DNA from 4 places in the Cupriavidus sp. GW822-FHT02D05 genome. Region 1 is predicted to be linked to each of the others. Evidence: predicted binding sites of a transcription regulator. Region 1 holds the regulator's gene; each other region holds the start of a gene.
The links. The regulator HrcA, encoded in region 1, represses chaperone genes, less so after heat shock. The targets are predictions, from matches to a motif close to TTAGCACTCNNNNNNNNNGAGTGCTAA.

Region 1 (7,746 bases):
CGCACGGCTTGCTTGAGAACCTGTACTTTGGCTACACGCAGTTCTCCCTGTGGGACCTGTCGAGCGACTCACGGCCGTTCCGCGACACCAACTACCGCCCGAGCCTGTTCTATTACCTGTCGGATACCGGCCTGCAGAACCGCGTGATCAGCCGGCTCTCGCTCGCGGCTGGCCTGGAACATGAGTCGAATGGCCGCGATGGCGCCCAGTCGCGCAGCATCAATACGGTGTTCGTCAAACCCACGTTTTACCTGGGGGACATGAGCAACTGGCACTGGAGTGTGTCGCCCAAGCTGTACTACTACGTCGAGAAGAACGACAACTCGGACATTGCCAGCTATCGCGGCTATATGGACCTGAAGCTGGCCTATGGCAAGCCGGACTCATGGGAATTCGCCACCACCCTGCGCAAAGGCACGCAGAAGCATTACGGCAGCGTCGACGCATCGGTGACGTATCCGCTGGCCAGGCTGATCCCCGGCACGGCGGGTTACCTGATGGCAGGTTACTTCATCGGCTATGGCGAGAGCTTGCTGGACTACAACCGCAAGCTGCCTTGGCAATTCCGGCTGGGATACGCGCTGTCACGCTGACGCGCGGACGCGCCTAACCAGCCAGCGGCTTGCCGCTAGCCTTCAGCCGTGCGTTGGCTACCGCCGCGGCAAACTGGCCCTGCCCATGCCAGCCGGTGGCCCGCCCCAGCTTCTTGCCCTTGTGGAAGAACATGAAGACCGGAATGCCGTGCAGGCCGAATCGCTTGCCCATATCCGGGTGCGCATAGACGTTGGCGTGCAGCCAGTGCAGCTCCAGCGCCCGCACCGGGTCTGGATTGGCCAGCATGGCTTTCTTGGCCATCTCGCAATTGAAGCAGTCTACGCCCCAGAAAAACACGCAGACCAGTGCATCGCCGGCGGCGGCGATAGCGCCATCAATGCCGGCGCCGTCCACCTCGCGCATGCCGAACACTTCGAAGGCGCGATGGTCGAGGTGCGCCGCCGGATCCACAGTGATGTCGGGCGTGACGGCATTGTCTGGCTTTGTGGACATAGACCTCTCCAGCAATGAAAAACGCCCGGGCCAGCGGCACCGGGCGTTGCTTGTGCCAGCCCGCCGGGCGGACCGCAAAGAGGTGGCGCTTACTTGGGTGCGGACACCGTGACCAGCGCCGGGCGCAGCACGCGATCGGCGATCGTGTAGCCGCGCTGCAGCACCGTGACCACGGTGTTCGGCTCCTGCGGGGCCGGCACCATCGAAATGGCCTGGTGGCGGTGCGGGTCGAACTTCTCGCCAACCGGGTTCAGCTCGACGATCTTGCCCTTCTCAAAGGCGCTGACGAGCTGGCGGGCGGTCAGTTCGACCCCTTCGCGCAGCTTGGCGATATCGCCCGACCCGTCGGCCAGTGCCGCCTGCAGGCTGTCCATCACGGGCAGCAGGTAGTCGGCAAAGGTCTCGATGGCGAATTTATGGGCCTTGGCGACATCCTCCTGGGCGCGGCGGCGAATGTTCTCGCCTTCCGCGGTAGCCCGCAGGAACATGTCGTAGTTCTCCTTGGCCTTGGCTTCAAGCGCGGCCAACTGGGCCGCCACGTCCACGGTGGCGGCGTTATCGGCCTGGCCGGCCGGGGCGGTGTTCAGCTCCTCGCTGGCTGGCGTGAGCGGCGGCGTGGTGGATGGCGTCTGCTTCTGTTCTTCCATGTCGATCCGTATCAAACAAAGGCGCGGCCTGTCTAGCGCAGGCCGCCGGGTGGTCAATCGGCAAATGTAGCCTGCAGTTGGTGGCAGGCCCCCGGATTTTCAAGTGCGCACCGCGACAGTGCAGTGAAATACAAGGTTACAAAGAGGGGTCTACGGAAATAGGGGTCATATTGCTTTGCTGCAGCGCACCCCCTAAGATGAAACCGTATAAAAATGACAAAAATAACGGGGTCGAAGATGCAACTCAAGTGGGGCCACTCTCGAAAGGTTAGCCATGCATAAGCTGCCTGTTCTGACGGTCTTCCTTCTCGCCGCATTATCGGTGATGACAGTCTTCATCTGCCTCTCCGGCGCCTTCACGCCGCGAGACACCGAATACGGCAGTGGCAAGGCGGTATTCAAACACTACATCATTCCCTACGTTCGCTGACCCAGCCGGGTGAGTCCGTACAGCTTGAATCGCCGTGCGCCTCACCCCCTGACGCCGTCGATCTGGCGGCGATCGCGCTTGGTCGGGCGCCCCTGCAGCTTCGATGCAGGCTCCACGTTAAGCCGCCGGTTCTCGGCGTCCTGCCGCCGGCGCGCCTCGCTGGCCTCGGTTTCCGCATAAAGCGTCTGGGCTACCGCGGCCGGGCCGCGTAAGCACGCAATCCCTTTCACCACGACTTCCCAGCGTTGCTGGTGCGCCTCCAGGACGACGGTGTCGCCCGGCTTGACCTCGCGCGAATTCTTGCACGCCTGGCCGTTGACCTGCACCTTGCCACGGTCCACCGCCTCGGCAGCCAGCGAGCGAGTCTTGAAGAAGCGCGCGCACCACAGCCATTTGTCGATGCGCAGGCGGGCATCGGCCTCGAAAGATACACTCATCTCATCACCCCCTTCCGTTGGGCAGCGCCGCGCTCATGCTGCGGCGCCGCGCGTCTGCGCGTGCGTGCGGCGGGCCTCCAGCTCATGCGGATGCGGCAGCCGCAGCGGCCAGCCCTGCAAGTGCTGCAAGCCGATCTCCGCCAGCCCGGCAATCCAGCTTTCCGAATCGTTGAGGCAGGGAATGTAGTGGAACACCTTGCCGCCTGCCACGTGGAACTCGGAGCGCCCTTCCATGGCGATCTCTTCCAGCGTCTCCAGGCAATCGGCCGGAAAGCCCGGGCAAAACACGTCTACCCGGCCGGTGCCGACCTTGCCGAGCTCCTGCAGGGTGGGCGCGGTATAGGGCTGCAGCCATTCCGCCTTGCCAAAGCGCGACTGAAAGGTAACCTGGTACTGCCCAGGCTGCAGGCCCAGCGCCTCGCCCAGCAGGCGCCCGGTCTTGAGGCACTCGCAATGGTAGGGATCGCCGAGCTCCAGCGTGCGGCGCGGTACGCCGTGAAACGACAGGATCAGCTTGTCGCCCCGCGCAAAATCCGGCGTGCCATGCTGCGCCCAGTATGCCCCCACCTGCTGGTGCAAGGCGGCAATATAGGCCGGATGGTCGTGGAAATGCTTGACCAGCCGCAGCTCCGGCTGGTTGCGCCACTGCTTGAGTACCCGGAACACCTCGTCGAAGCCCGTCGCCGTGGTGGTGCCGGAGTACTGCGGGTACAACGGCAGCAGCAGGATGCGCTCGGTCCCCTGGCGGCGCAGCGCTTCCAGCACCGAGCCGATCGAGGGATTGCCGTACCGCATGGCGCACGCCACCGTCACCTCATGGCCTTGCTGGTTCAGCAGCAGTTGCAAGGCGTGAGCCTGGCGCTCGGTGTGCACTAGCAGCGGGGAACCCGTCATATGCGCCTCCCGCAGCCAGATCGACTCATACTTCATCGCCGAGGCGCGCGAGCGCAGTGGCACGATGATGCCGTACAGCAGCGGCAGCCACGCCGCGCGTGGGATCTCCACGACGCGCGGGTCGGACAGGAACTGCTTGAGGTAGCTGCCGACCGCCTTCGGCGTTGGCGCATCCGGGGTGCCAAGGTTGATCAGCAGGATGGCCGTGCGCGGCGCCTGGCCATGCTGGTAGGCCGGTTCAGGGGTGAGCGTCATGTAATTTCCGGTGTGGCGGGGCGGCGCGGGCACAGGGCGCGCGGCCGCCAGGTCTCGCCGAGCTTACAGGATGAGGGGAACAGGCAGTTTGTGAGACCGGGCCGGGCCAACACTAGTTCTGGCTGAGCGCGCTGGACAACAAGCGCGCGGTGATGTCGACAATCGGGATCACCCGCTCGTAGGCCATGCGGGTCGGCCCGATCACCCCGAGCGTGCCGACGATCTGGCCGTCGACTTCGTAGGGCGCGGTAATGACCGCCATGTCTTCGAGCGGCACCAGCTTGCTCTCGCCGCCGATGAAGATCTGCACGCCCTGGGCGTGGCTGGAGACATCGAGCAGCTTGAGCAGGCCGGTCTTGTGCTCGAACACGTCGAACAGGCGGCGCAGCTTTTCCATGCTGGAGGACAGGTCTTCCACCTCCAGCAGCTTGCGCTCGCCCGAGATGAAGACGTGGTCGTCCTCCCCCTCGGCCATGGCATTGCTGCCCGCCTCCACCGCGGCCTGCATCAGTTGCGACATATCCATGCGCAGCGCCTGCAGCTCGCCGCGCAGGTGGTCGCGCACATTGTCGAAGCTCATGCCGGCAAAGTGCGAGTTGATGAAATTGGCGGCTTCGACCAGCTGGGACGGGGTGTATGGCAGCTCGGTCTGGATGATGCGGTTCTGCACGTCGCCCTCGGGGGTGACGATGATCAGCAGGATGCGCTTGTCCGAAAGCCGCATGAACTCGACCTGGCGGAACGCCTGGGCGCGCCTGGGGGTCATCACCACACCGGCGAACTGCGACAGGTTGGACAAGGTGTGCGCCGCCGACGTGATCATCCGCTGCGGCCCGAGCTGCTGGCCGTGCAGCTGGCCCCGGATCTTGCCGGTCAGCTCGGCCAGGTTGAGCGCGCCATCCAGCGGCTGGGCGGTCAGCATGGTATCCACGAACAGCCGGTAGCCGCGCGGCGTGGGGATACGCCCGGCCGAGGTATGCGGGCTGGCAATGAACCCCATTTCCTCCAGGTCGGACATCACATTGCGGATGGTGGCCGGAGACAGGTCGAGCCCCGAGTACTTCGACAAGGTCCGTGAGCCCACGGGCTGCCCCTCGGCGATGTAGCGCTCGATGAGGGTTTTGAGAAGCGTTTTCGCACGTTCATCCATGATGTTCCTGATTTTACGCAAGTTTTCACCATTCGGGCGGCTCATCGGCGATCCGGCCCGGCGCCAAGCGCCCTCCTGCTGACAATGGTCACGGCGGTATGGTCTAATCCCGGCATGTCTTCGCTCCCCAAGCCCGGCGCCGCGCGCGCCCCATTTCGCACCGTCGCCCTGATCGGCAGGTACGCCACAGCCGGCATCGAGGGCCCGCTGGAAGAGCTGGCCGCCTGTATCCTCAGGAACGGCCAGGATGTGGTGTTCGAGCGAGACACTGCCCTGGCCACCGGGCTGACCGACTATCCGGCACTGGCGCCCGACGAGATCGGCAAGCATGCCGATGTGGCGGTGGTGCTCGGCGGCGACGGCACCCTGCTGGGCCTGGCGCGCCAGCTGGCCGGCTACCCGGTGCCGCTGATCGGCGTGAACCACGGGCGCCTTGGCTTCATGACCGACATCCCCTTGCAGGACGTGCACTCGGTGCTGCCCGACATGCTGGCGGGCCGCTACGAGTCCGAGACCCGCATGCTGCTGGAGTCCCAGGTGGTGCGCGACGATGGCGTGATCTTCTCCGCGCTGGCCTTCAACGACGTCGTGGTCAACCGTTCCGGCATTTCAGGCATGGTCGAGCTGGCGGTGTCGGTGGACGGCCACTTCATGTACAACCAGCGCTCCGATGGCCTGATCGTCTCCACGCCGACCGGCTCGACCGCCTATGCGCTGTCGGCGGGTGGCCCGATCCTGCACCCGACCCTGTCGGGCCTGGTGCTGGTGCCGATTGCCCCGCATGCGCTGTCCAACCGCCCGATCGTGCTGCCGCACGACGCCGAAGTGTCGATCGAGGTCGCCACGGCGCGTGACGCCAGCGTGAACTTCGACATGCAGTCGCTAACCTCGCTCTTGCCCGGCGACCGCATCGTGGTGCGGCGCTCGGCCAAGACCGTCAACCTGCTGCACCCGATCGGCTACAACTATTACGCCACGCTGCGCAAGAAGCTGCACTGGCATGAGTACCCGAGCGAAGACAACCGACTCTGATCCGCCCCGGCCCGCACCGATCCGGCCCAGATCCGTCCCCTGACATCACCCAGCCCCGACCCGTCGACCACGATGCTGCGCAGCCTGTCCATCCGCGATTTCGTCATTGTCGATACCCTCGACCTCGACTTCTCCCCGGGCTTCACCGTCTTCACCGGCGAGACCGGCGCCGGCAAGTCGATCCTGATCGATGCGCTGGCCCTGGTGCTGGGTGAGCGCGCCGACGCCGGCGTGGTCCGCGAAGGCGCCGCCCGGGCCAGCATCAGCGCCACCTTTTCCACCCCGGCCGGGCTCGACGCCTGGCTGGCCGAACACGATCTCACCGGCGACGAAGGCACGGTGCTGCTGCGCCGCACGGTCGACGCCAGCGGGCGCGGCAAGGCCTTTATCAATGGCGCCGCCGCCACGCTGGGCCAGCTGCGCGACATCGGCGACCGCCTGGTCGATATCCACGGCCAGCATGCCCATCAACTGCTGCTGCGCCCCGACGCCCAGCGCCTGCTGCTCGATGCCCATGCCGGGCTCACCGCGCAGGCCGGCGCGGTAGCCGAAGCCTGGCGCTCGTGGCGCGCGTGCGTGCGCCAGCGCGAAACCGTCGAGCACCGCTCGCGCGAGATGCAGCTGGAACGCGAGCGTCTCGAATGGCAGGTCGGCGAGCTCGAGAAGCTGGCGCCGCAACCCGGCGAATGGGAAGACATCCAGGCCGAGTACAACCGGCTGTCGCACGCCGCCGGGCTGATCGAGGGCAGCCGCGCCGCGCTCGAGGCGCTGTCCGAGGCCGATGGCTCGGTGCTGTCCGGGCTTAACAGCGTGGTGCAGCGCCTGCGGCAGATGGCTGACGTCGACCCCGCGCTGGGCGACGTACTGGCGGCGCTGGACCCGGCGCTGGTCCAGGTCGAGGAGGCCGCTCACTCGCTCAACCGCTACGTCGACCGGATCGACCTGGACCCCGAACGCTTGCAGGTGGTGGAGGCGCGCATGCAGGCGCTGCACACCACCGCGCGCAAGTACCGGATGCCGCCCGAGCAGCTGCCGGACGAACTGATGGCGCGCCGCCAGCAACTGGACGATCTCCAGTCCGCGCAGGACCTGAACAAGGCGATGGCGCGCGAAGCCGCGGCCCGCGCCGCCTACCTCACCATCGCCCAGCACCTCGGCGCTGCCCGCAAGGTGGCGGCCGAAAGCCTGTCGGCCGCCGTGACGGATGCCATGCAGGGCCTGTCCATGGCGGGCGGCAGTTTCGCGGTGGCGCTGCACCCGCTCGACGAAGGGCAGAGCCACGGCCTGGAACAGGTCGAATTCCTGGTGGCAGGCCATGCCGGCGTCAGCGCGCGCCCCTTGGCCAAAGTGGCGTCGGGCGGCGAACTGGCCCGGATCAGCCTGGCGATTTCCGTCATTACCAGCGAGGCCGCGCCCACCCCCACCCTGATCTTCGACGAAGTCGACACCGGCATCGGCGGCGCGGTGGCCGAGGTGGTAGGCCGCCGCCTGCAGGAACTCGGCCGCGCCCGCCAGGTGTTGTGCGTGACCCACCTGCCGCAGGTGGCCGCCCAGGCCGGCGCCCACCTGCTGGTCAGCAAGGAGACCAGCCAGCGCGATGGCACAGGCTCGGTCACCCGCTCGCGCATCCGCGCCCTCGACCCCGCCGGCCGCGTGGTCGAAACCGCGCGCATGCTGGGTGGGACCACGGTGACGCCCACCACAGTGCAACACGCCGAGGAGATGCTCGCGCAAGGCCTGCGCGGCACCACCGGCACGGCCCGGGAGGCGCGCCGCTCACGGCGCAGCGCAGGCTGATCGCCTGCGCCCTGGCCCGTAACCATTCAGGAGTTTCCCCATGTCACTCGGCAAACA
Region 2 (7,746 bases), on a different contig from region 1:
CGACACGTTATCACAGGCGCATCGTGCATCTCAAGTGCAGGCGCAACCCGGCAATGTGGACAATCAGGCCGCCTTCGCCCCAACCGACCAGTAGTAAGTCGGCGCCGTGCCGTTGATGACGTGATCGCCGACAACTCTGCTCTTGTAGAGGGTCGGATTATGCGAAGCCAGTGTCCGCGCATTGCGCCAGTGGCGGTCCAGCCGGCGGTCTTCATCCAGCGCGGAAGCGCCGCCGATGTCGAACAGCCGCGTGGCCGCCGCCAGCACCTGGTCCGCGATGCCGACCTGCGCCTTGGCGGTACGCAACTCCACGTCGTCCAGCAAGCCGACCGGAACGGCTTCGCCCCGCTGGCGCAGGCGATCGATCTCGCCAAGGCCTTGCGCCACGGCTGCGACGGCGGCAGCCGCAACGAACGCCGTGCCGGCAAGCTGGCCCACCACCTGCTGCACCAGCGGATCCTCGGCTGGCGTGCGTGCGCTGCCGTGGCTGTACACCCGCTTGCGCGCGCGCACAAAGGCGGCCGCGTCGCGCTCGATGGCCCGGGCGATGCCGGCCAGCGTCGCCAGATGCACCAGCTGGAAGTAAGCCGTGATGGATGTGGGCACATTGCGCGGGAAGCTCAGCACCTGTTCGCCGGACACCGCCACATCGCGAAAGCGTGTCGTGCCGGAGCCGGTGAGGCGCTGGCCAAAACCCCGCCAGTCGTCGATGCGGTCGATGCCCGGCGCATTGGCCGGCACCAGCACATAAACCGGATCGGCACTGCCCTCGCGGCTGGCGCTGACGGCAATCCAGTCGGCATAGAGCGTGCCTGTGCTGTAGAACTTCTCGCCGTCGAGCCGCCAGCCTTCGCCATCCGGCGACAAGGTGGTCTTGTGCTTGCCTGGCGCGCCGTCGCCAAGCTCGGTAGTGGCGTTGCCGAAGATCGCGCCCTGCGCGACGAGCTGCAGCCAGCGCTCCCGCAGTTCGGGCGCTATCTCCGCATAGAGCCGCTCGACAAAGCCAAAATGCGCGCGCAGGATCTGCGGCAAGTTGGAATCCGCTTCGCCCAGCTCGATCAGCAGTTCGAACAATTGCTCGACCGACGCGCCCAGCCCGCCGAGCGCCACCGGGACGCGCAAAGCGCCGAAGCCGGCATCGCGAAGCAGGGCGACCGCATCGAAAGCAAGCTCGCGCTCCTGTTCGCGCTGGGCCGCGCGTTCGGCGATCTGCGCAAAGATCGGGCGGAAGCGCGCAAAGAGAGCCGCCTGGGAAGGATTGAGTTCTGGCATGCGTTTGTTGTCTGGGTTTAGATAGCGATGGCAAACACGGGAGGCTCGCCAGCGGCGGCATCTGGCTCTTCCGGCTCGCCGGGCTTGGGCCGGCTCTCCCGCAGCTCGCCGATCTGGATCAGGCGCGAGCGCGTGAGGTTGCGGCTCAGGCCGCAGCCTTCCTGCCCGGCAGCACGTCGTTGGCGATCATCTCGCCGAACGGCCCCGTCAGGTTGGTGGCGCCGCCGCGGCCCAGGCTGGCGTACGGCTCCGGCAGCAACGGGAACACCAGTTCGGCGAAGCGGTACGCTTCCTCCAGGTGCGGGTAGCCCGAGAAGATAAAGCTCTCGATGCCAAGATCCGCGTATTCCTGGATCCGTGCGGCCACTTCCTGTGGATTGCCCACCAGCGCGGTGCCGGCACCGCCGCGCACCAGGCCCACGCCGGCCCAGAGGTTGGGATAGATCTCCAGCTGGTCGCGGCGGCCGCCGTGCAACGCGGCCATGCGGCGCTGGCCGACGGAATCGAAGCGCGAGAAGGACTTCTGCGCGGCGGCGATCGTTTCGTCCGAGATCTGCGCGATCAGTTCATCGGCGGCCCGCCAGGCTTGCTCGCTGGTACGGCGCACGATCACATGCAGGCGCACGCCAAAACGCACTTTGCGGCCAAGGCGCGCGGCGCGCTCGCGAACATCGGCGATTTTTTGCGCTACGGCCTCGGGCGGTTCGCCCCAGGTCAGGTACACGTCGACCTGCTCGGCTGCCAGGTCGTGCGCTTGCTCGGACGAGCCACCAAAGTAAAGGGGCGGGTAAGGACGCTGCACCGGCGGATACAGCGCCTTGGCGTTATCCACCTTGATATGCTCGCCATCGAAGTGAACCGCCTCGCCCTCCAGCACGCGGCGCCAGACGCGCAGGAACTCGGCCGATGCCGCGTAGCGCTGGCTGTGGTCGAGGTACAGCCCATCGCCACGATTTTCGTCCGGATCGCCGCCGGTCACCACGTTGATCAGCAGCCGGCCATTGGTAATACGGTCAAGCGTGGCGGCCATGCGCGCCGACACGGTCGGCGAGATGATGCCCGGGCGGATTGCCACCAGGTAGCGCAGGCGCTCCGTCCAGGGCGCCACTGCGGAGGCAATCACCCATGAATCCTCGCAGGAGCGGCCGGTGGGAATCAACACGCCGTAGTAGCCCAGGTTGTCAGCCGCCTGCGCGATCTGCTTCAGATAACCCAGCGAAACGGGGCGCGCGCCCTCCGTGGTGCCGAGATAGTGGCCGTCGCCGTGCGTGGGAAGAAACCAGAAGACATTCATTGCCGCGGTTCTCCCCTTCAAGCCGCGCGCTGCAGCGGCGATTTGCGGCTGGCTTCGAACAACGGCGCGCAACGATCCGCGGCCAGGCGGATGCGTTCGGCCAGCGCGGTGCTGCTGACCTGGTCATTGTGGAAATCCCCCGGGCTGCCGTACACGCCGATGGGCAACGTGAGCGCCTGCAGGAAGCCGAACAGCGGCCGCAACTGATGCTCCAGCACCAGCGCGTGGCGGTCGCTGCCGCCCGTCGCCCCCAGCAACACCGGCTTGTCCACCAGCGCTTCCTGCCCCACCAGGTCGAAAAGGTGCTTGAAGTGGCCGGGATAAGAACCGCGATACACCGGCGCGGCCACCACCAGCAGGTCCGCGGACTCGATGGCGACCAGTTCGTTTTCAATCTCGGCCGGCAGCTCTGCGCGCGACAGCGCCGCGCCCAGCGGACGCGCGATATCGCCGAGGTTGACGATATGGCTTTGCAAAAGCAGCCGGCTATCCAGTTCCGTGAGCAGTGCCTGCACGAGCGCGAGCGTGCGCGAGGGCTGCTGCGCGCTGCCGTTGACGGCGACCACTTTCAGCGGTGTAGCCATGGGAAGAACCTCCTGTCGATATCGATGGTTTGTGGATTCACGCGCGGGGCGCATTTCGTTGCCGGCAATGCATCAGGCAAGAAGCAAGCCCGCGTGAATTGCCATGTTCTTTGCCTGTGCGCCATTCCTGGCACGGATCCGCGCCGTTCTCCCAGAGCACACTGCTGATGATGCAACTGCGTGGAGATGGGGGGCGTTGCCACCGCAGCCGTCTTAGGCAAGCGCTTACAAGCCCCTCACGATAGCGCAACGGAATTGGCCGTCGAAGGATGAATTTCGTCTATATATAGACACGCGAAACGCATATAGGCATGCGAGCTTTGCATCCCCGCCAGGACCCTGCAGAGGGTGCCGAAGATTGGTGCTGCTCCAGCCCGAATGCGCAGCGGCGATGCATGCAAAGCGAAGGGGGCCCCGCTTGCGGGACCCCCTTCGTTCATGCCTTGCCGGACGCGTCTTCATCCAACGGCCTCAGAAATCCAGCCCACCGCCTCCGCCAGCCGCGCCCTGCGCGCCGAGCTGTCCCTCATCCTTCGGCAGTTCGACGATCGCAGCATCCGTGGTAAGGATCAGGCCTGCCACCGAAGCGGCATTCTGCAAAGCGGTGCGTGTGACCTTGGTCGGGTCAACCACACCACCTTCCACCAGGTCACCATATTCGCCGGTCGCCGCGTTGTAGCCAAAATTGCCCGTCCCTTCGGCCACGCGCGCTACCACCACGCTGGCCTCTTCGCCGGCGTTGGCAACAATCTGGCGCAACGGCTCCTCCAGTGCCCGCAGCACGATCTTGATGCCTGCCTGCTGGTCCGGGTTGATGCCCGTCAGATCCTTGATGGCCTGGCGCGCACGAATCAGCGCTACGCCGCCGCCGGCCACGATGCCCTCTTCCACCGCGGCACGCGTGGCGTGCAGCGCGTCTTCCACGCGGGCTTTCTTCTCCTTGACCTCGACTTCCGTGGCGCCGCCGACCTTGAGCACTGCCACCCCGCCGGCCAGTTTGGCCACGCGCTCCTGCAGCTTCTCGCGGTCATAGTCGGAGCTGGCCTCGTCGATCTGGGTGCGGATACGCTTGACCCGCGCCTGGATCTGCGCGGCGTCGCCGGCGCCATCGATGATGATGGTGTTCTCCTTGCCGATTTCCACGCGCCCCGCCTGGCCCAGTTGCTCCAGCGCGATCTTTTCCAGAGACAGCCCGACCTCTTCCGACACCACCTGGCCGCTGGTCAGGATCGCGATGTCTTCCAGCAGTGCCTTGCGGCGGTCGCCAAAGCCGGGGGCCTTGACCGCGGCGGCCTTCAGGATGCCGCGGATATTGTTGACCACCAGCGTGGCGAGTGCCTCGCCCTCCACGTCCTCGGCCACGATCAGCAGCGGACGTCCGGCCTTGGCCACCTGCTCCAGCACGGGCAGCAGGTCGCGGATGCTGGAGATCTTCTTGTCCACCAGCAGCAGGTAGGGTTGCTCGAGCACCGCCACCTGCTTGTCGGGGTTGTTGATGAAATACGGCGACAGGTAGCCACGGTCGAACTGCATGCCCTCCACCACTTCGAGCTCGTCTTCCAGCGACTTGCCGTCTTCCACCGTGATCACGCCTTCCTTGCCGACCCGGTCGATGGCCTGGGCGATACGCTCGCCGATGGCGCTTTCGCCGTTGGCGGAGATGGTGCCGACCTGCGCGATCTCGCGGCTGGTGGTGGTGGGCTTGCTGATGCGGCGCAGCTCTTCAATGGCCGCCGTCACCGCCTTGTCGATGCCGCGCTTCAGGTCCTGCGGATTGAGCCCGGCCGCGACGTACTTGACGCCCTCCCGCACGATGGCCTGCGCCAGTACGGTAGCGGTGGTGGTGCCGTCGCCGGCGTTATCGCTGGTGCGGGAAGCGACCTCCTTGACCAGCTGCGCGCCGATGTTCTGCAGCTTGTCCTTGAGCTCGATCTCCTTGGCCACGGAGACGCCGTCCTTGGTCACGGTAGGGCTGCCGAAGCTGCGCTCCAGCACCACGTTGCGGCCCTTGGGGCCCAGCGTCACCTTGACCGCATTGGCGAGAATATTGACGCCTTCGACCACCTTGGCGCGGGCCACGTCGCTGAACACTACATCTTTTGCTGCCATTGCTGTCTGTCCTGTCTTGATTGTCGGGTTCGTTCGGGAAACACTGGATCGATGCTGGCGGACACGCGGCGATTCAGCGCTCGACCACCGCCAGGATGTCTTCCTCGCGCAGCACCAGGAGTTCGTCGCCGTCGACCTTCACCGCCTGGCCTGCATACTTGCCGAACAGCACCCGGTCGCCCGCGCGCAGGTCCAGTGCAATGCGTTCGCCGGCTTCGTTGCGCCGGCCCGGGCCGACGGCGATCACCTCGCCCTGGTCCGGCTTTTCGGCGGCGCTGTCGGGAATGACGATGCCGGATTGCGTGCGGGTTTCGTTGTCGGACCGTTTGACGAGAACGCGGTCGTGCAGTGGGCGAAGGCTCATGCTGGCTCCAGAAGGAAAGGAAGAGAGAAGTTCGTTGGCGGCGGATGCCAGTGCCGACGGTGGCACTGCGGGCTGGCAATCAGCACTCGATGCCGGTGAGTGCTGAGTATAGAAAGCACCGCCATGCGCGGCCAACTGATCGTTTCGCATTTGCTTAGAATGCGCGCCTGACAGCGCGCCTGACGTGGCGAGCACATCGGGTTCCCACCCACGCTGCCTTGCGCGACCCGCATGATTTACCCGGGTCCACGACGTCGGCATGGAGCGGGCCGGGCACGGCCAGCCGGCCAGCCTTAAGCGTTTCTTAAGCCGTTGTGCCCTATCCTTGTCGCATCGCCAGAATCCAACGTTCCCGATGCCGACGCTCCTTGCCCTGAACCTCACGCTGTTCCAGCGCCTGAACGCCCCCGCTGGGCTGTCTGGCGCCGGCCTCTGGGTGGCCGCTTTCCTTGCCGAGGGACTGATCGCAGCCGCGCCGCTGGTGCTGGCCGCGGGCTGGCTGCGCGCGCGGCCGGGCGAGCGCCAGATGGTGATGAGCGCCCTGGCGGCCGTGGCGCTGGGCGGGCTCTGCTCGACCCTGTCCGGCCTGCTGCTGCCGATGCCGCGGCCCTTCATGGCGGGCGTCGGGCATACCTACCTGGCGCATGCCGCCGACCCCTCCTTCCCGAGCGACCACGTCACGCTGCTGGCCACGCTGGCCTTCGTCCTGCTGCGCGCGCCCGGCAGGGCCCAGCGCCTGAGCGGGACCGGCTTGCTGGTAGCCGCGGCACTAACGGGCTGGGCCCGCGTCTTCCTCGGCGTACACTTTCCACTGGACATCGTCGGCGCATTTGCGATAGCGGCATGCTGCGCGGCCGTGACTACGTCTGCCTTCACGCGCCCGCTGCTTGCCGCTGTCACTGTGCGCGCGGAGCAGCTTTACCGGCACCTGCTGGCCTACCCCATCGCACGCGGATGGCTCAACCCATGACAATGGCTGACACGATGCCGCCCCTTGCCACCGTTGGCGCCCTGCCGTCAACGCGCGGTGCCGACGCCAGCCTGGACATCAGCGGCCTCGAAGGCGCCGGCCGCGGGCCGTTCAGCCTCACCGTCGCGCCCGGCAGTTGCGTGATCCTGTCCGGCGCATCCGGCGCGGGCAAGAGCCTGCTATTGCGCATGATTGCCGATCTCGATCCCAATCGCGGGCAGGTCCGGCTAGGCCATACCCCGCGCGAGAGCATGAGCGGTCCGGCCTGGCGGCGCCAGGTCATGTACGTGGCGGCCGAGTCCGGCTGGTGGGGCGACGACGTGCTTGAACATATGACGGACGTGCCGGCTGCCCAGGCGCTGCTGGCGCGGCTGCGCTTGCCCGCGGACATCCTGCAGGCGCCCGTGAGCCGCCTGTCCACCGGCGAGCGCCAGCGCCTCGCGCTGATCCGCGCGCTGGTGCGCCGTCCGCGCTTCCTGCTACTGGATGAGCCAACCTCCGCGCTGGACGCCGAGACCACGCTGGCCGTCGAAGCGCTGCTGCACGACTGCAAGGCACAGGGCCTGGGGCTGCTGATCGTCTCGCACAATCCCGCGCAGGCGGCACGCCTGCAGGACCGGCACTATCGCCTCGGCGCCGCCGGGCTGGAAGCGGTGCCGGCATGAGCCCGATCCCGCTCACAGCCTATGACCTGGCGCTGGCCAGCCTGCTGGTGCTAGCCGGCGCGGGCGCCTCGCTGGTGATGTCGCTGGACGTGCACCGCAGCCTGCTCTGGGCCGCCGGCCGCATGGTGGTGCAACTGCTGCTGGTCGGGCTGGTGCTGCGCACGGTGTTTGGCTTGTCGTCGCCGCTGGTGACCGCGTTGACGGTAGCGGCCATGATCGCGGCAGCCGCCCGCGAGGTGGGCAGCCGGCAGGAGCGCCGCCTGGCGGGGCCCTGGCACGCGCTGATCGGCGCCGCCGCCGTGAGCCTGCCGACGCTGCTGGTGACCGTGCTGGCGCTGACCACGGCCTTGCGCCCGACGCCCTGGTACGACGCCCGCCACGCGATCCCGCTGGCCGGCATCATCCTGGGCAATGTGATGAACGCCGCGAGCCTGGCGCTCAATGGCGCCTTTACCGCGGTCTGGCACCAGCGCGCCGCCATCGATGCA
Region 3 (7,746 bases), on a different contig from region 1:
GAACAACAAGATCCTGTGGCCCGACTTCGCCGCCGTATGGCCGAACCTCGGACCGGCCGGTGTCGTGGAGAGCTTCCAGACCATGGGCCCGTGGCCGATCCCCACGATCAACACCGCCTTGCTGCTGATGTCCGGCGTGACGCTGACCTGGGCGCACCATGCGCTGCTGGCCAACAAGCGCAGCCAGCTGATCCAGGGCCTGGTGCTGACCATCCTGCTGGGCGCGGTCTTCATGTGCTTCCAGGTGTACGAATACCACCACGCGTATTCGGAGCTGAACCTCAAGCTGACCTCGGGCATCTACGGTTCCACCTTCTTCCTGCTCACCGGCTTCCACGGTTTCCACGTGACGCTCGGCGCGATCATGCTGACGGTGGTGCTGGTGCGGGTGCTCAAGGGCCAGTTGACGCCCGACCATCACTTTGCATTCGAAGGCGCTGCCTGGTACTGGCACTTCGTCGACGTGGTGTGGCTGTTCCTCTACATCGTGGTGTACTGGCTGTAAGACACCCGATTGCAGTGCCCGCCGGCTACGCCGGCGGCATCGCGGGGGAGGTTCTCCTCCTTCGCGAGGAACAACAAAAAACAAGCGCCGCAGGGGAAGTAGCCAGCCTGCGGCGCTTGTTTTTTGTGGTTTGAACCTGGCGTAGCCGGGCCGCGCCGGCTTCAGGGCGCCATGCGGATGCCCGTGCTCTGTATCCATCCCATCCAGTGCGAGAACAGGATGAAGACGAACAGGGCCACCGAGAAGCCGACCCGGAACATCAGCGAGCGCATCATGTTTGGCGTCCTGCCGCGGTCGCGCATCATGAAGAACAGGGCGCAGGCCAGGCTACCGATGATGAGGAAGAACGCGATGAGGATGACGATGCGCATGGAGGGCCCGCAAGCGCGGGGTCTGCTAGGGATAGAGTGCCATTATCGCATCGGCGCGCGTGGCAACGCCCTCGGGAAATGCCAGGGAGGCCGCACGTGAAGCTGTGGCGCGCACTGAGCCCGCTGCCCACCATTGCCGCGCTGGTGGTGATCGCGCTCACCTGTGCCTTGGGCAACTGGCAACTGAATCGGGCCCACGAAAAAGTGGCGCGGGCCGCGCGCCTTGAGGCGCTGGCTGCCCAGCCGCCGCTGGAGATCGGGCGCAGCCTGGTGGATGGCGCGCTGGCGGAGCGGCGTGTGCACGTGCGCGGGCGCTTCGATGCAGCGCATACGGTTTTGCTGGACAATCGCCCCCACGGCAACGGCACCGATAGCCGTGCCGGATTCATGGTGCTGACGCCGCTGCGGGTTGCCGGGGGCGATGCGGCTGCGCCGGCCGTGCTGGTGCTGCGCGGCTGGCTGCCTCGCGACGCGCAGGATCGTACCCATATCGCGCCGTTCCCGACGCCGCAAGGCGAGGTGGAGCTGGACGGCACCGCGCTGGCGACCGTGCCCAGGGTCTTCAGCCTGGGCCAGGGCGCGAATGCCGAGGCCGGCCAGAAGATCCGCCAGAATGTCGATCTCGCCGCTTATGCAGCGGAGCTTGGCGTGCCCCTGCAACCCTTTGTGCTGGAACAGCGCAACGACAGCGGCGACGGGCTGGCGCGCGACTGGGCGCCAGCGGACATCGGCGCGGATCGCCACTATGGTTATGCCTTCCAGTGGTTCGGGCTGGCGGCGCTGACCCTGGTGCTACTGGTGGCGTTGAGCTGGCGGCGCGCGGCCCGCATGACGGCTTGAGCATTCACGCGGGTGGCACCCGTATCACCCACGAACCACAGCGGCGCGTTGCGGTCAGATGAGCGCAACCGCCCCTAACGACAGACAGACGACAGACAGACGAAACACTATGCAACAGCCAGATCCCGCTTCGGCCCAGACCGCCCGCGCCGCGCCGCAAGACTCGCGCATCGACGCCCGCACCCGTCGCGGCCGCATCCAGATGCTGCTGCTTCTGCTGGTATGCGCTTCGCCTGTCATCGCTTCCTACCTGACGTACTACGTGTTCAAGCCGGCGGGCGGATCCACCAACTACGGCACGCTGATCGAGCCGCAGCGCCCGATGCCCGCGATACAGATCGGCAATGAGCGTGCCGAGTCCGTGTCGCTGGATAGTTTCAAGGGCAAGTGGCTGCTGGTGACGGCGGACGGCGCGGCGTGCGACGAAGCCTGCGCCAAGAAACTGTTCACCATCCGCCAGATCCGCGCGGGGCAAGGCCAGGACCGCGAGCGCATCGTGCCGGTGTGGCTGATCAGTGACGAAGGCCCGATCGATTCCCGCCTGTCGGCTGCCTACAACGAGCCCTATGCCGGCGTGCGCTTCCTGCGCGCCAACCGCGAGGCCATGCAGAAATGGCTGCCGGCGGAACCGGGTGCCCGGATCGAGGACAGCCTGTTCCTGATCGACCCGCTGGGTAACCTGATGATGCGCTTCCCCAAGGAGCCGGACCCCAAGAAGATGAGCTCCGACCTGAAGAAGCTGCTCAAGTACTCTCACATCGGGTGAGGCGCGCATGCTGCTCCAACTCGCTATCATCGGCGTCCTGATCGCGCTGTTCCCCTTGAGCTACGTGCTGGTCAAAGGGGACCGCAACAAGTATCGCAAGCTGGTCTGGATCACCGCCTTCCTGACGCTGGACCTGATCATGTTCGGCAGCTTCACGCGGCTGACGGACTCCGGCCTGGGCTGCCCTGACTGGCCGGGCTGCTATGGCCACTCCAACCCGCACGCGGCGCAGGAACCTATCCGCGCCGCCGAGACGGCCCTGCCCAGCGGGCCCGTGAGCATCACCAAGGCGTGGATCGAGATGATCCACCGCTACTTCGCCATGGCGGTCGGCGTGCTGATCATCACGCTGATGGTGCTGGCCTGGGTCAAGCGGCGCGAACTCAAGCAGTCGCCCTGGTTCGCCACCGGGGTGCTGCTGCTGGTGTGCGTGCAGGGCGCATTCGGGGCCTTTACGGTCACACTCAAGCTGCAGCCCATCATCGTGGTCACGCACCTGATGCTCGGCATGAGCCTGCTGGCAGCGTTGATCTGGCTGGGCTCGCGCAACGATCCACCCTTGCGGGTGGCGCCGCAGGCGGCCGGGCTGCGCTGGCCGGCGCGCATCGCGCTAGCCTTGCTGGTGCTGCAGATCTTCCTGGGCGGCTGGGTGAGCACTAACTATGCTGTGCTGGCGTGTACCGACTTTCCGCTGTGCAACGGCCAGCTCGTGCCGGACATGGACTTCCACCACGGCTTTACGCTGTGGCGCCAGCTCGGCATGACCGCCGACGGCGACTACATCCCGCACTCGGCCCTGGTGGCGATCCATTGGGTGCATCGCGGCTTCGCTTTCGTCGTGCTGGCTTTCCTGGCCTGGTTTGGGCTGCAGGCACGCCGCCATGGTGGCCTTACGCGCAGCGCGGGCTGGTTGCTGGGCTTTCTCGCGCTGCAACTGGCCACAGGTCTGTCGAACATCGTGTTCGACTGGCCGCTGGGCGCCGCGGTGGCGCATAACGGCGGCGCGGCGGTCTTGCTGCTGCTCCTGGTTCGCCTCAACTACAATATAGGGCTCGCGGCCCGGTCCGCTGACATTGCTACCGACGTGCCGGCCGCCGCGCGCGCCACATGAAAGACAAGAACTCTCCAGTGGTTACAGCTACCCACACACATCCCCTCGGGCGGGTTCGCCACCTGATCCGCCAGTACGCCGCCCTGACCAAGCCGCGGGTGACGCAGCTTGCCGTCTTCTGCGCCATCATCGGCATGTTCCTCGCCACGCCCGGCATGGTGCCGTGGCCGGTGCTGATCGGCGGTGCCGCCGGCATCTGGCTGTTGGCAGGTGCCGCTTTCGCCATCAACTGCCTGGTGGAGCAGAAGGTTGATGCGCTGATGCGCCGCACCGCGTGGCGCCCGTCGGCCACCGGCGAGATCACCACCATCCAGACGCTGGTGTTCTCCGCCGTGCTGGGTGGGGCAGGGATGTGGCTGCTGCACGTCTACACCAACGACCTGACCATGTGGCTGACCGTGGCCACCTTCGTGGGCTACGCCGTGGTGTACACCATCCTGCTCAAGCCGGCCACGCCGCAGAACATCGTCATCGGCGGCCTGTCCGGCGCCATGCCGCCGGCGCTTGGCTGGGCGGCGGTCGCGGGCGACCTGCCGGCGGAAGCCTGGTTCCTGGTGCTGATCATCTTCACGTGGACGCCGCCGCACTTCTGGGCCCTGGCCCTGTATCGCCGCGCCGACTACGCCAAGTCCGGCCTGCCGATGCTGCCGGTGACGCACGGCGAGCGCTTCACGCTGCTGCATATCCTGCTGTACACGCTGATCATGATCGCGGCCACGCTGCTGCCTTTTGTGTACGGCATGTGCGGCTATATCTACCTGGCGGCCGCGCTGATCCTGGGGGGCGGGTTCCTGGCCTACTCGTGGAAGATGTATCGCAACTACTCGGATGCGCTGGCGCAACGCACCTTCCGCTTCTCGATCCTGTATCTCTCGCTGCTGTTCGCCGCGCTGCTGGTCGATCACTACTTCAAATTCCTGCCGCAGGCCTGAGCGGTGCATGCAGGCCTGCAGGCTTGCGGCATCTTGTCGCGGCCTGCGCGCGTGGCGGCCACGATCGGCGATACTGCGTGTCATCTGTTAATGTGACCTTGTCGCGCCTAGCCGCCTGCCGGGCGGCGCCGGCTCGCCAACACCACCCGAACTCGCATGCCAAACCATTTCCCTTCAGGCTTTCTCCCCACCTTCGCGGCCTTCCGCCGGTTTTGCCTGCTGGCCCTGTGCGCGCTGCTGCTGGCGGCATGCGGCCAGCAGAAGGCTTCCTTCAAGAACGTCGATATCACCGGCGGCAGCGAGTTCGGCAAGGACTTCGTCCTTACCGACCACAACGGCAAGGTGCGCTCCATTGGCGACTTCAAGGGCAAGGCGGTAGTGATGTTCTTCGGCTATACGCATTGCCCTGACGTGTGCCCGACCACCATGGCCGAGCTCAAGGCGGTGATGGAACAACTGGGACCGGACGCCGACAAGGTGCAGGTGTTGTTCGTTACGGTGGATCCGGAGCGCGATACGCAGGCGCTGCTGGCGCAGTATGTGCCGGCCTTCGATCCGCGCTTCCTGGGCATGCGCCCGGCCGACGATGCCGCGCTGCAGAAGGTTGCGAAGGACTTCAAGGTGTTCTACGCCAAGGTGCCGGGCACGTCCCCGAATAACTACACCATGGATCACTCGGCGGGCAGCTATGTGTTCGACCCGAGCGGCAAGCTGCGCCTGTTTATCCGCCACGGCCAGGGGCCGGAGCCGATCGTGCACGACCTCAAGCAACTGCTGTCCTGATGCTGTCATGAGGCGGGCCGCCGGCGCGAAGCCGGCAGGCAAAATAAAACAGGGCCGGTCGCGAGACCGGCCCTGTTCTACTTTTGGTGCGCTTAAGCCTTAGGCAAAGGCCTGCAGCGCACCCTTCATCTTCTTCATCGCCGCGGTTTCGATCTGGCGGATGCGTTCGGCGGAAACGCCGAATTCGTCAGCCAGTTCGTGCAGCGTGGAGCCGCCCGAGCCGTCGTCGTTGACCTGCAGCCAGCGCGCCTCGATGATGCGGCGGCTACGGTCGTCGAGCTTGGACAGCGCTTCTTCCAGGCCTTGCACCTGCAGGCGGTCGTGGCGCTGCGCCTCGATCACGCGGGTGGGCTCGTTGTGGTTGTCGGCCAGGTAGGCGATGGGCGCGAAATCCTCTTCGCCATCGTCGATCTGCCCTTCGAGCGCCAGGTCGCCGCCCGACAGGCGGGTTTCCATCTCCATCACTTCTTCCGGCTTGACGTTCAGCTCGCGCGCAACCGCGTCGATCTGTTCCGGCGTGAAGGTATGGGCACCTTGCTTGTGGCTGCGCAGGTTGAAGAACAGCTTGCGCTGAGCCTTGGTGGTAGCCACCTTGACCATGCGCCAGTTCTTCAGCACGTATTCGTGGATCTCGGCCTTGATCCAGTGCATCGCATAAGACACCAGCCGCACGCCCTGATCCGGGTCGAAGCGCTTCACGGCCTTCATCAGGCCGATATTGCCTTCCTGAATCAGGTCTGCGTGGGGCAGGCCATAGCCGAGGTACTGGCGGGCAATGGACACCACCAGGCGCAGGTGCGACAGCACCATGCGGCGCGCCGCATCGACGGAGTCGTGCTCGCGCAACTCGCGCGCGAGCCGCTGCTCTTCCTCGGGGGTAAGCAGGGGAATACGGTGGACAGCCTGGATATAGCTGTCGATATTTCCCAGCGTTCCGGGAAAGGTCAGCGCAAACGTCCCGGCGCCTTGTGGCACCGCAGGCAGACGGTTGGTCATTTGGGTTTGGTCAGCAGATAGGACTGCGTTCACTCGATGGCTCCTTTCGCATCCGGCGGGTGGGTTGCCCGCGTGTGCGGCCCTTTTCGGGGTCTCGCACTGCATTGCAACACATATTAGCACTCAAGCCGGGGGACTGCTAAGTTGGAGTGCCAATAGGGTTGATAGTTCCTGATAATCGAATGGTTCTTCTACATAGTATTTTATTCCGACATCTTGCAGGATGTGACGAGGCCACTATCTCACGCGGGTACGCGAACGATCCGACAGTGGTTAGAGGGCTGATGCCCCTGCCGGTTCTGTCGCCAGTTGAGATGCTGTGTTTCGCTAGCAGCTACACTCTTTTCATTTGTCTCAGTGGCGCTGAGCGTCAGCATCGACCAAATCGGGGAATATCATGTCTGCTATCGAGCACTTGCTAAAGCCGCACACCCGTGACCTCGGCGACTTTGCCGTGAGCCGTCTGCTGCCCGCCGCGGCAACCCAGACTGTCGGCCCATTCATCTTCTTCGACCACATGGGCCCGGTGGCCATGCCGCCAGGGGAAGGCGCCGATGTGCGCCCGCATCCCCACATCGGCCTGGCCACGGTCACCTACCTGTTCGAGGGCGAGATCCTGCACCACGACAGCCTCGGCAGCAAACAGGTCATCAGGCCGGGCGACGTGAACTGGATGACGGCTGGCAGCGGCATTGCGCACTCGGAGCGCTCGCCCCAGTCCGCCCGCGATGCCGGGCCGCGCCTGCACGGCATCCAGACCTGGGTGGCGCTGCCCAAGGAGCACGAGAACGTCGAGCCGTCCTTTCATCACCATCCGGCCGCGACGCTGCCCAAGCTGGAGCGCCCTGGCGTACGCATGACGGTGATTGCGGGCGATGCATTCGGCGCCGAGGCGCCGGTGAAGGTGTTTAGCCGCACGCTCTACGTGGCCATTGAGCTCGAGGCGGGCGCCAGCCTGGAGATTCCGGCGGAGCACGCCGAGCGCGGCATCTACCCGGTGGACGGCACCATCGCCCTGGACGGCGAAGTGTTGCCCGAGCGGCACCTGGCGGTGCTGGTGCCGGGCCAGCCGGTGACGTTGACGGCGCAGGTGGCGTCGCGCGTGATGCTGCTCGGCGGCGACCCGACCGATGGCCATCGCTTTATTTTCTGGAATTTCGTTGCCAGCACCAAGGAAGCGATCGAAGCAGCCTCCCAGCGCTGGGAAGATGACCAGTTCCCGCGCGTGCCGGGCGAGAACGATCGCATTCCGCTGCCACAGCGCAAGCGCTAAAGGCGCTGCCTGGCGGGCGAAGCTCAGACCGGGCTGGCCCAAGCCACGCGCGTGCCTTGCTGCAGGCAGTCGCGGATGGCGTCGATCTGCGTGGCGATCGGGGCAGGCACAGGCGCCTCGCCGTCCAGCACGAGGCGGATCCAGGCCGCGGTCTGGTCCACGTCACTGC
Region 4 (7,746 bases), on a different contig from region 1:
TCTTCATCGACGCGCATCGCGTGTACGACACACGCGCCGCAGAGGCTAGCGAACTATTGGTGATTCCCGCCGCCACCTTCCATACGCTCGTCGCGCGCGAGCCGCGCTGGCTGATGGAGTTCACGCAACTGATCTGCCGGCGCTACCGCAGCGCACTGGAGTGGATCGACGAGGTGATCCTGATGCCGTTTCCGGTGCGGCTGGCGCGGCGCCTGCTTGCCGTCGAGCATGCGCACGCGCTGTCCACCCACGGCATGCCGGGTGTGCGGACATCCGGTGCCCCCGCCGCGCTCAAGCTCTCCCAGGAAGACCTGGGCCATATGCTTGGCGTGTCCCGCCAGAGCGTCAACCGGCAGCTCAAGGACTGGGAGAAGCAGGGCGTGCTGCGCCTGGAATACGGGCGCCTGACGTTATCCGACAAGGCGGCGCTGCAGGCCATCGCCAGCGAGTCCGCGCCTGGCACGTAGCGTGGGAGCTTGCGCTTCGTCGCAAGACTGAAATAACCGGCGGCTAAGATTGTGGCGGGGCCGGCCGATACTTTTCCCTTCGCGGGGATGGCAGGTTTTTTGACGAAATCCGTGTCTGCACGGCCCCGTCCCGATTGGCGGCGATGGCTGCTTCCTCCCCTTCCTCTGCTTCCTCCCTTTCGCGCCGCTTGTCAAAATAAACGATATATACTGTTTTGATACCACTGCGATCAAAACAGGAGGATGCATGGCAACGGTTTCGAATGGGCGCACGCGTGCGCCCGCGCCCGCCGCGGCGCAGAAAAGGGCAGCCACCGCAGTGAAGCGGCCGGTCACGCGCGCCAGTAAGACGGAGACGGCAGGCAAGGCTGCCAAGGCTGAAGCGGTCAAGACCGTGGCTGCCGCACCGAAAGCCGAGAAAGCAGAGAAGACTGAGAAGGCACAGAAGCCTGCCAAGGCCAAGGTCGTGCGCGACAGCTTCACCATGCCGGAGTGGGACTATGCCAAGCTGGCGGAACTCAAGCGGCGCTGCCTGAACGGCGGCGCGCACGTGAAGAAGAGTGAGTTGCTGCGGGCCGGGCTCAAGATGCTGGAGTCGCTGCCGGAGCGGCAATTGCTGGCCGTCGTGGCTCAGGTCGAGACCGTCAAGACGGGCCGGCCCGCCAAGCGCAAGGCGCGCGATGCGGCTTCCGGGCAGTAAAGCTGCGGCGTATATTGCGTGGCCCCCGGACGTATTCCGTCCAGGGGCGCGCCGTATTTTGCGGGTTTCGTGAATAGTTGATGACAGCCTCAACCATCCGCCGATTCGGTCGTTAAGATGGGCAGGGCTTACCAATCCTGAAGCCGGACCGGCAGGGCGCTGCCTTGCTGGTCCTTCGCTTTTCAGAGCCTTCACCATTTCTTGCCGGCGCCATCGTCATCCGCAGAATGAGTCTCTTCAGGCCGTCTTTCTGGTGCCCGTTTTCTGTGTTCGCCGTCGTCACGGTGCCGCTGGCCGAGCCGCCGCGTGAGCGGCCTCCGGGCGATACGTCCGCGCGCGGTGAAGCGAATCCAGATGCGCGGCGGGACCTCCTCACGGTGCCCACGCCTGCGGTCCGCTAGCGGGGCAGCAGCGGCCCTGCCGAGGCATCGTTTCGTTGCGCCGCAAGGCGGCTCATCGCCCTCTATATATCTGGAAAGGACTCGCAAAGCGCCTATAATTATGGTGCGTCGCACCAATTCGCCCGCTGCCATCCGACTGTACAGGATGGAACCATGCCCCCTGTCAACCTGAGGTAAATCCATGTTGCCGTGTGAGCGATGCAAGCGCCAGGCCGGCAGGCCAGGACACCTGCCGCCGCACGAGGACCTCGAGGCCGCGCGCGCCAATGCGCAGGCCCAGGACGGCGCCGCCTATGCCTACCGCTGCCGCCAGTGCGGCTACACGCTGGTGCTGCGTAGTCCCAGCCGGGAAGCGCCTGACTACTGGGCTCTGGAAGGCTGGGCGCCTTCCGCCTGAAGTTGGCGGGATACCGGCCCGTGCCCGGCGTGCCCGTTATTGTTCCCGCCACACCGCCGTGCCATCATTGCCTAGCCGCCTGTGACTTGCCTGGCCGCGCTGAATCCGACACCTCCCAAACGTAACGTCAGTAACGTCAGCAAATTCCCCGGATGGATTGGAGCGATATCAAGATCTTCCTGGCGATCGCCCGCGCCGGCACCCTGGGCGGCGCCGCGCGCGCGATCGGGCAGACCCAGCCGACCATGGGGCGCAGGCTGAAGGCGCTGGAGGATGCCGTCGGGCATGCCTTGTTCCAGCGCACCAGCGACGGCTACGTGCTGACCGATGAAGGGGCTGCCGTGCTCGCCCACGCGCAGCGTATCGAGGCAGAGGCGATTGCTTTCGAGCGCCAGCTGTCCGGCCAGGCACGGGAACTGGATGGCATGCTGCGGATATCGTCGTCCGACTGGTTTGGCGTGCACATGCTGACGCCGGTGATCGCGGACTTTATCCGCGCCCATCCACGCGTCGCGGTGGAACTGGTCACCGATGCGCGCTTGCTCAGCCTGGCACGCCGCGAGGCGGACCTGGTCTTTCGCATCCGCGCGTTCGACGAGGCCGATATCGTGCAGCGCAAGCTGATGCACATGGACTACGCGCTCTACTCGGCGCCCGGCGTGGCACCGCCGCGCGCGGGCGATGGCGAGGGCCATGCCCTGCTGACGCTGGATGCGGGCTTCGCGGACCTGCCCGACGTGGCCTGGATGCGCAAGCAGCTGCCGAACGCCCGGGTGGCATTCGGCAGCAACAGCCGCGAGGCGCAGGCCAAGCTGTGCGCGGCCGGCGCGGGGCTGGCTGTCCTGCCCTGCGCGCTGGCCGAGTGCCTGGGCGGGCTGCAGGCCATCGAATTGGGCGAGGCGCCACCGGGGCGCGACGTCTGGGTGGGCTATCACCGCGACCTGCGCCGCCTGCGGCGGCTGCGCGCCTTCCTGGATGCAACCATCGAGCGCCTGGGCAATCGCGCAGACGCTTAGTCCCCGGCAATCTCCACCACCAGCTTGCCCTTGGCTGTGCCTGTCTCGATGGCGCGATGCGCATCGATGGCGCTGTCGAGCGTGAAGTGCCGCGCATCGAGCCGCACGAAGAGCTTGCCCGCATCGGCCAGCCGCGCCGCTTCGCGCAGGATCTCGCCGTGGTGCGCGCGGCCCTTGCCGGTGAGCATTGGCATCAGCGTGAACACGCCCGAATACGTGGCTGCGCGAAACGATAGCGGCGCCAGCGCGTGCACGCCCCAGCCAAGGCAGCTCACCACATGGCCGCCATAGGTGCGCGCCGCGAGGAACGCATTGTCCAGCACCGAGCCGCCCACCGTGTCGTAGACCACGTCGAAGCCCTCGCCCGCAGTGTATTGGTCGACATACTGCGCGACTGATGTCGCGGCATGGTCGATCGCGGTGGCGCCATAGCCTTCGATGATCGCCTTCTGCGCGGCCGAGCCCGTGGCATATACCTGCGCCCCAAGCGCGTGGGCGATCTGCACCGCGATATGCCCCACGCCGCCGGCGCCGCCATGCACCAGCACCTTCTGGCCAGGCTGCACGCGCGCCCGGTCGACCAGGCCTTCCCACGCGGTGATGAACACCAGCGGCAACGCGGCGGCTTCGCGCATCGACAGCGCGGCGGGCTTGCGCGCGAGCAGGTCGGCATCGACTGCCGCGTACTGCGCTAGCGATCCTTGCAGGCCACCCACGCCACCGGTCATGCCATAGACCTCGTCGCCGGGCGCGAAGGCCGTCACGCCCGCGCCCACGGCTTCGACCACGCCGGCCAGGTCCAGCCCCAGCACGGCGGGCAAGGGGTGGCGGGCGTGCCCCGCCTGGCCGGCGCGGATCTTGGTGTCGAGCGGGTTGACGCCGCTGGCCAGGATGCGCACCAGTACCTGGCCGGGGCCGGCCACTGGCCTGGGAAGCTGGACGGGCGTGAACGGCGCGCCCGCGGATTCGACGATGAGGGCCTGCATGGTGGGGTGGGACATGATGCGCTCCGGATGGGTTGGCGATGAACTAGCGAGGGGTTTGAGACGGGTTGGTGTGACCATTCTTGGCCAGGCCGGCGCGCTCGTAAATCAACGCTTCTGTACTCTTGCCATGCAGTTTTGAATGGGGTGGCTTCTTGTCACGTCGCCATGGATGTGGGTGACGTTGAGCATTGCGCAGCAGGCGAAAGTGCCGCAGGCAACACCATGGGTGGAATACGATGATCCGACCCGGAGACATTGGACTGGTGATTCATGGGTAACTTTCATGTCGGCGAAATCCGTCCGGATTCCATCAGGACGCGAATAAAGATTTCGGCGCGCGGCCAGGCCCCATAACGATTTTCACGACTCCAGGGTAAACACGTATCAAGTCGTTGACTTGAAAACGCTACCCCCCGTCCCTATAATTAGCACTCGTTGGGCATGAGTGCTAACAGACCTCTCCCAGCGTACTAATTCTGCTGGCCGTCAGTGCTGGCGGTCATTTTTGTGAACCTGAAATCACTTTTTGTACCAAGGAGTCCGTATGAATCTGCGTCCTTTGCACGACCGCGTGATCGTGAAGCGTCTGGACAATGAAACCAAGACCGCTTCCGGCATCGTGATTCCCGACAACGCTGCCGAAAAGCCTGATCAAGGTGAAGTGCTCGCCGTGGGCCCCGGCAAGAAGGACGACAAGGGCGCTTCGATCGTCCTCGACGTCAAGGTGGGTGACCGCGTGCTGTTCGGCAAGTATGCCGGCCAGGCCGTGAAGGTGGATGGCCAGGAACTGCTGGTCATGCGCGAAGAAGACATCATGGCTGTGGTGAACAAGTAATCCACGCACCCCATTCGTACAGATTTAGGAGATTCAGAACATGGCAGCTAAAGACGTAGTATTCGGCGACGCCGCCCGTGCCAAGATGGTCGAAGGCGTGAACATCCTCGCCAACGCAGTCAAGGTTACCCTGGGCCCGAAGGGTCGTAACGTGGTGCTGGAGCGCAGCTTCGGCGGCCCGACCGTGACCAAGGACGGCGTGTCCGTGGCCAAGGAAATCGAGCTGAAGGACAAGCTGCAGAACATGGGCGCGCAAATGGTCAAGGAAGTGGCTTCCAAGACCAGCGACAACGCCGGTGACGGTACCACCACCGCAACCGTGCTGGCCCAGTCGATCGTGCGCGAAGGCATGAAGTACGTTGCCGCCGGCATGAACCCGATGGACCTGAAGCGCGGCATCGACAAGGCTGTGGTGAACGCGGTTGAAGAGCTGAAGAAGCTGACCAAGACCACCACCACCAGCAAGGAAATCGCGCAAGTTGGCTCGATCTCGGCCAACAGCGACGAAGTGATCGGCAAGCTGATCGCTGAAGCGATGGACAAGGTTGGCAAGGAAGGCGTGATCACCGTGGAAGACGGCAAGTCGCTGGCCGACGAACTGGAAGTCGTGGAAGGCATGCAGTTCGACCGCGGCTACCTGTCGCCGTACTTCATCAACAACCCGGAAAAGCAAGTTGTCGCCCTGGACAACCCGTTCGTCCTGCTGTTCGACAAGAAGATCTCGAACATCCGTGACCTGCTGCCAGTGCTGGAACAAGTGGCAAAGTCGGGCCGCCCGCTGCTGATCATCGCTGAAGACGTCGAAGGCGAAGCCCTGGCGACCCTGGTGGTGAACAACATCCGTGGCATCCTGAAGACCGCTGCTGTCAAGGCTCCGGGCTTCGGCGACCGCCGCAAGGCCATGCTGGAAGACATCGCCATCCTGACCGGCGGTGCAGTGATCGCTGAAGAAATCGGCCTGACGCTGGAAAAGGCAACCCTGCAAGAACTGGGTCAAGCCAAGCGCATCGAAATCGGCAAGGAAAACACCATCATCATCGACGGCCACGGCGACGCAGCCTCGATCGAAGCACGCGTGAAGCAAATCCGTGCCCAGATCGAAGAAGCGACCTCGGACTACGACCGTGAAAAGCTGCAAGAACGCGTGGCCAAGCTGGCTGGCGGCGTTGCAGTGATCAAGGTTGGTGCAGCCACCGAAGTCGAAATGAAGGAAAAGAAGGCACGTGTGGAAGATGCACTGCACGCAACCCGTGCAGCCGTGGAAGAAGGCATTGTCCCCGGCGGCGGTGTGGCCCTGCTGCGCGCTCGCGCTGCCATCGCTAACCTGACCGGCGACAACGCTGACCAGAACGCTGGCATCAAGATCGTGCTGCGAGCCATGGAAGAGCCGCTGCGCCAGATCGTGCTGAACGCTGGCGAAGAAGCTTCGGTCGTCGTGGCCAAGGTTATCGCAGGCAACGGCAACTACGGCTACAACGCCGCCACCGGCGAGTACGGTGACCTGGTGGAAATGGGCGTGCTGGACCCGACCAAGGTGACCCGCACCGCGCTGCAGAACGCTGCTTCGGTCGCATCGCTGATGCTGACCACCGACTGCGCTGTTGCCGAACTGCCGAAGGATGACTCGGCTCCGGCAATGCCGGGCGGCATGGGCGGCATGGGCGGCATGGACGGCATGATGTAAATCTGCCGGCCTGCCAAACGGCAGCCTGCTGTACCCGCATCACCTGTAGTAGCAAAAACCCCCGCTGGCGCGAGCCGGCGGGGGTTTTTGTTTATGGGGCGACAGCACCGGCCGAAGGGGCGCCGTCGCGGGAAAGGCTTACAGCTCCACCGTGTAGCACCAGTCGAAGGCCGGGTTCTCCAGTTCGCCGGTCTTGCGGCGGATATAGCCGCGCGGGTTGCACACCACGCGCGCATCTTCCAGGCGGTAATCGAAGCCGGTATGCGTATGGCCGTGCACCCACAGGTCGGCCTGCGCGACCAGATCCGGCCTGCGCGAGATAAAGCCGGCGGAGACCAGATCGTGGGAGAAGCGCGGGTCGAGGCTGCCGAGATCCGGCGCATGGTGGGTCACCACCACCGTCTTGCCGGCAAAGGGCGTGGCGAGCTGCGCCGCCAGCCAGGCGCTGGCCGCTTCGTGCCGCGCCAGCGCGTCGGCCGTGGTGAAGCGGCGCCGCCGGCCGTCGCCATCCGCCACCTCGATCAGGCGGTGGTCGACCATCACGCCGGCGCAGGCCAGCATCGACTCCTCGCGCCGGTTGGCGCCAAACAGCGCGTAGTCGGTCCACCAGGTGGTGCCGATCACGCGCACCGGCTCGCCTGCCAGGTTGTCGAAACAAGCCACCGCGTCATTGAGCACGCGCACATGCGGCGCCGCCCCGGCGGCCTCCGCCATCGCCGCGTCCACTTGCTCGAAGGCGCTCTCGTAGTACTCGTGATTGCCCGGCACATAGACCACCGGCCCCGAAAAGGTGCGCGCGGCCCATTCGACGCCGGCACGGCCATTGGCGATATCGCCGGCCAGCACCACCAGGTCGGCGGGGCAGTCGGGTATCGCCGCCGGTATGTCGTGTTCGAGGTGCAGATCGCTGAGGATGCGGATCTTCATGGGGTCTCCATGCGAAATGCCGACGCGCCGACGGCAAGGGGCCTGCCTGTATTCTTCATGCGAGCGAAGACCTGGTCAAGCGTCATGGGCGCGTCGCGCCGTTCACCTCCCGCCGGCGGGCATACTAGCTATTAGTGCCACCAGCAAAAATGCCCGGACAAAGTCCGGGCAAGACTGGCTCCCTGGCATTGCACCGGGAGACAATCGAGGGAGCGACGTCCAGTCAGGCGAGGCTAGCTAACTTACTGGCCGGACATGGTCGGCAGCAAGACCCGATAAATCTGGATGAATGCGGGTCCAAGCAACACCAGCAGCAGTGTCGGGAAGATCATG

Region 2: a site for HrcA is predicted at 5,703-5,729, ahead of groES (co-chaperone GroES). Genes of this name have one in related genera too.
Region 3: a site for HrcA is predicted at 6,421-6,447, ahead of rpoH (RNA polymerase sigma factor RpoH). Genes of this name have one in related genera too.
Region 4: a site for HrcA is predicted at 4,393-4,419, ahead of groES (co-chaperone GroES). Genes of this name have one in related genera too.

The regions. Positions count from the first base shown of each region.
Region 1 is NZ_JBXAOE010000002.1:424,402-432,147, forward strand. Features, by position in the region: gene AC1RQK_RS04390 (phospholipase A) at 1-593, shown strand, start outside; gene AC1RQK_RS04395 (thioredoxin family protein) at 607-1,047, opposite strand; gene grpE (nucleotide exchange factor GrpE) at 1,137-1,694, opposite strand; gene AC1RQK_RS04405 (hypothetical protein) at 1,969-2,124, shown strand; gene AC1RQK_RS04410 (RNA-binding S4 domain-containing protein) at 2,166-2,561, opposite strand; gene hemH (ferrochelatase) at 2,595-3,710, opposite strand; gene hrcA (heat-inducible transcriptional repressor HrcA) at 3,823-4,860, opposite strand; gene AC1RQK_RS04425 (NAD kinase) at 4,975-5,892, shown strand; gene recN (DNA repair protein RecN) at 5,965-7,689, shown strand; gene AC1RQK_RS04435 (hypothetical protein) at 7,730-7,746, shown strand, end outside.
Region 2 is NZ_JBXAOE010000021.1:109,627-117,372, reverse strand. Features, by position in the region: gene AC1RQK_RS26335 (acyl-CoA dehydrogenase family protein) at 64-1,272, opposite strand; gene ssuD (FMNH2-dependent alkanesulfonate monooxygenase) at 1,418-2,566, opposite strand; gene msuE (FMN reductase) at 2,584-3,150, opposite strand; gene groL (chaperonin GroEL) at 3,622-5,259, opposite strand; gene groES (co-chaperone GroES) at 5,333-5,623, opposite strand; gene AC1RQK_RS26310 (phosphatase PAP2 family protein) at 5,979-6,593, shown strand; gene AC1RQK_RS26305 (ABC transporter ATP-binding protein) at 6,596-7,258, shown strand; gene AC1RQK_RS26300 (ABC transporter permease) at 7,255-7,746, shown strand, end outside.
Region 3 is NZ_JBXAOE010000013.1:146,563-154,308, forward strand. Features, by position in the region: gene AC1RQK_RS18905 (cytochrome c oxidase subunit 3) at 1-505, shown strand, start outside; gene AC1RQK_RS18910 (twin transmembrane helix small protein) at 667-876, opposite strand; gene AC1RQK_RS18915 (SURF1 family protein) at 955-1,716, shown strand; gene AC1RQK_RS18920 (SCO family protein) at 1,826-2,482, shown strand; gene AC1RQK_RS18925 (COX15/CtaA family protein) at 2,490-3,593, shown strand; gene AC1RQK_RS18930 (heme o synthase) at 3,590-4,525, shown strand; gene AC1RQK_RS18935 (SCO family protein) at 4,682-5,308, shown strand; gene rpoH (RNA polymerase sigma factor RpoH) at 5,408-6,304, opposite strand; gene AC1RQK_RS18945 (pirin family protein) at 6,702-7,577, shown strand; gene ybiB (DNA-binding protein YbiB) at 7,601-7,746, opposite strand, start outside.
Region 4 is NZ_JBXAOE010000049.1:7,966-15,711, forward strand. Features, by position in the region: gene AC1RQK_RS37985 (Crp/Fnr family transcriptional regulator) at 1-467, shown strand, start outside; gene AC1RQK_RS37990 (hypothetical protein) at 715-1,167, shown strand; gene AC1RQK_RS37995 (hypothetical protein) at 1,750-1,965, shown strand; gene AC1RQK_RS38000 (LysR family transcriptional regulator) at 2,118-2,981, shown strand; gene AC1RQK_RS38005 (zinc-dependent alcohol dehydrogenase family protein) at 2,978-3,982, opposite strand; gene groES (co-chaperone GroES) at 4,512-4,802, shown strand; gene groL (chaperonin GroEL) at 4,843-6,486, shown strand; gene AC1RQK_RS38020 (metallophosphoesterase) at 6,625-7,413, opposite strand; gene AC1RQK_RS38025 (type II secretion system F family protein) at 7,656-7,746, opposite strand, start outside.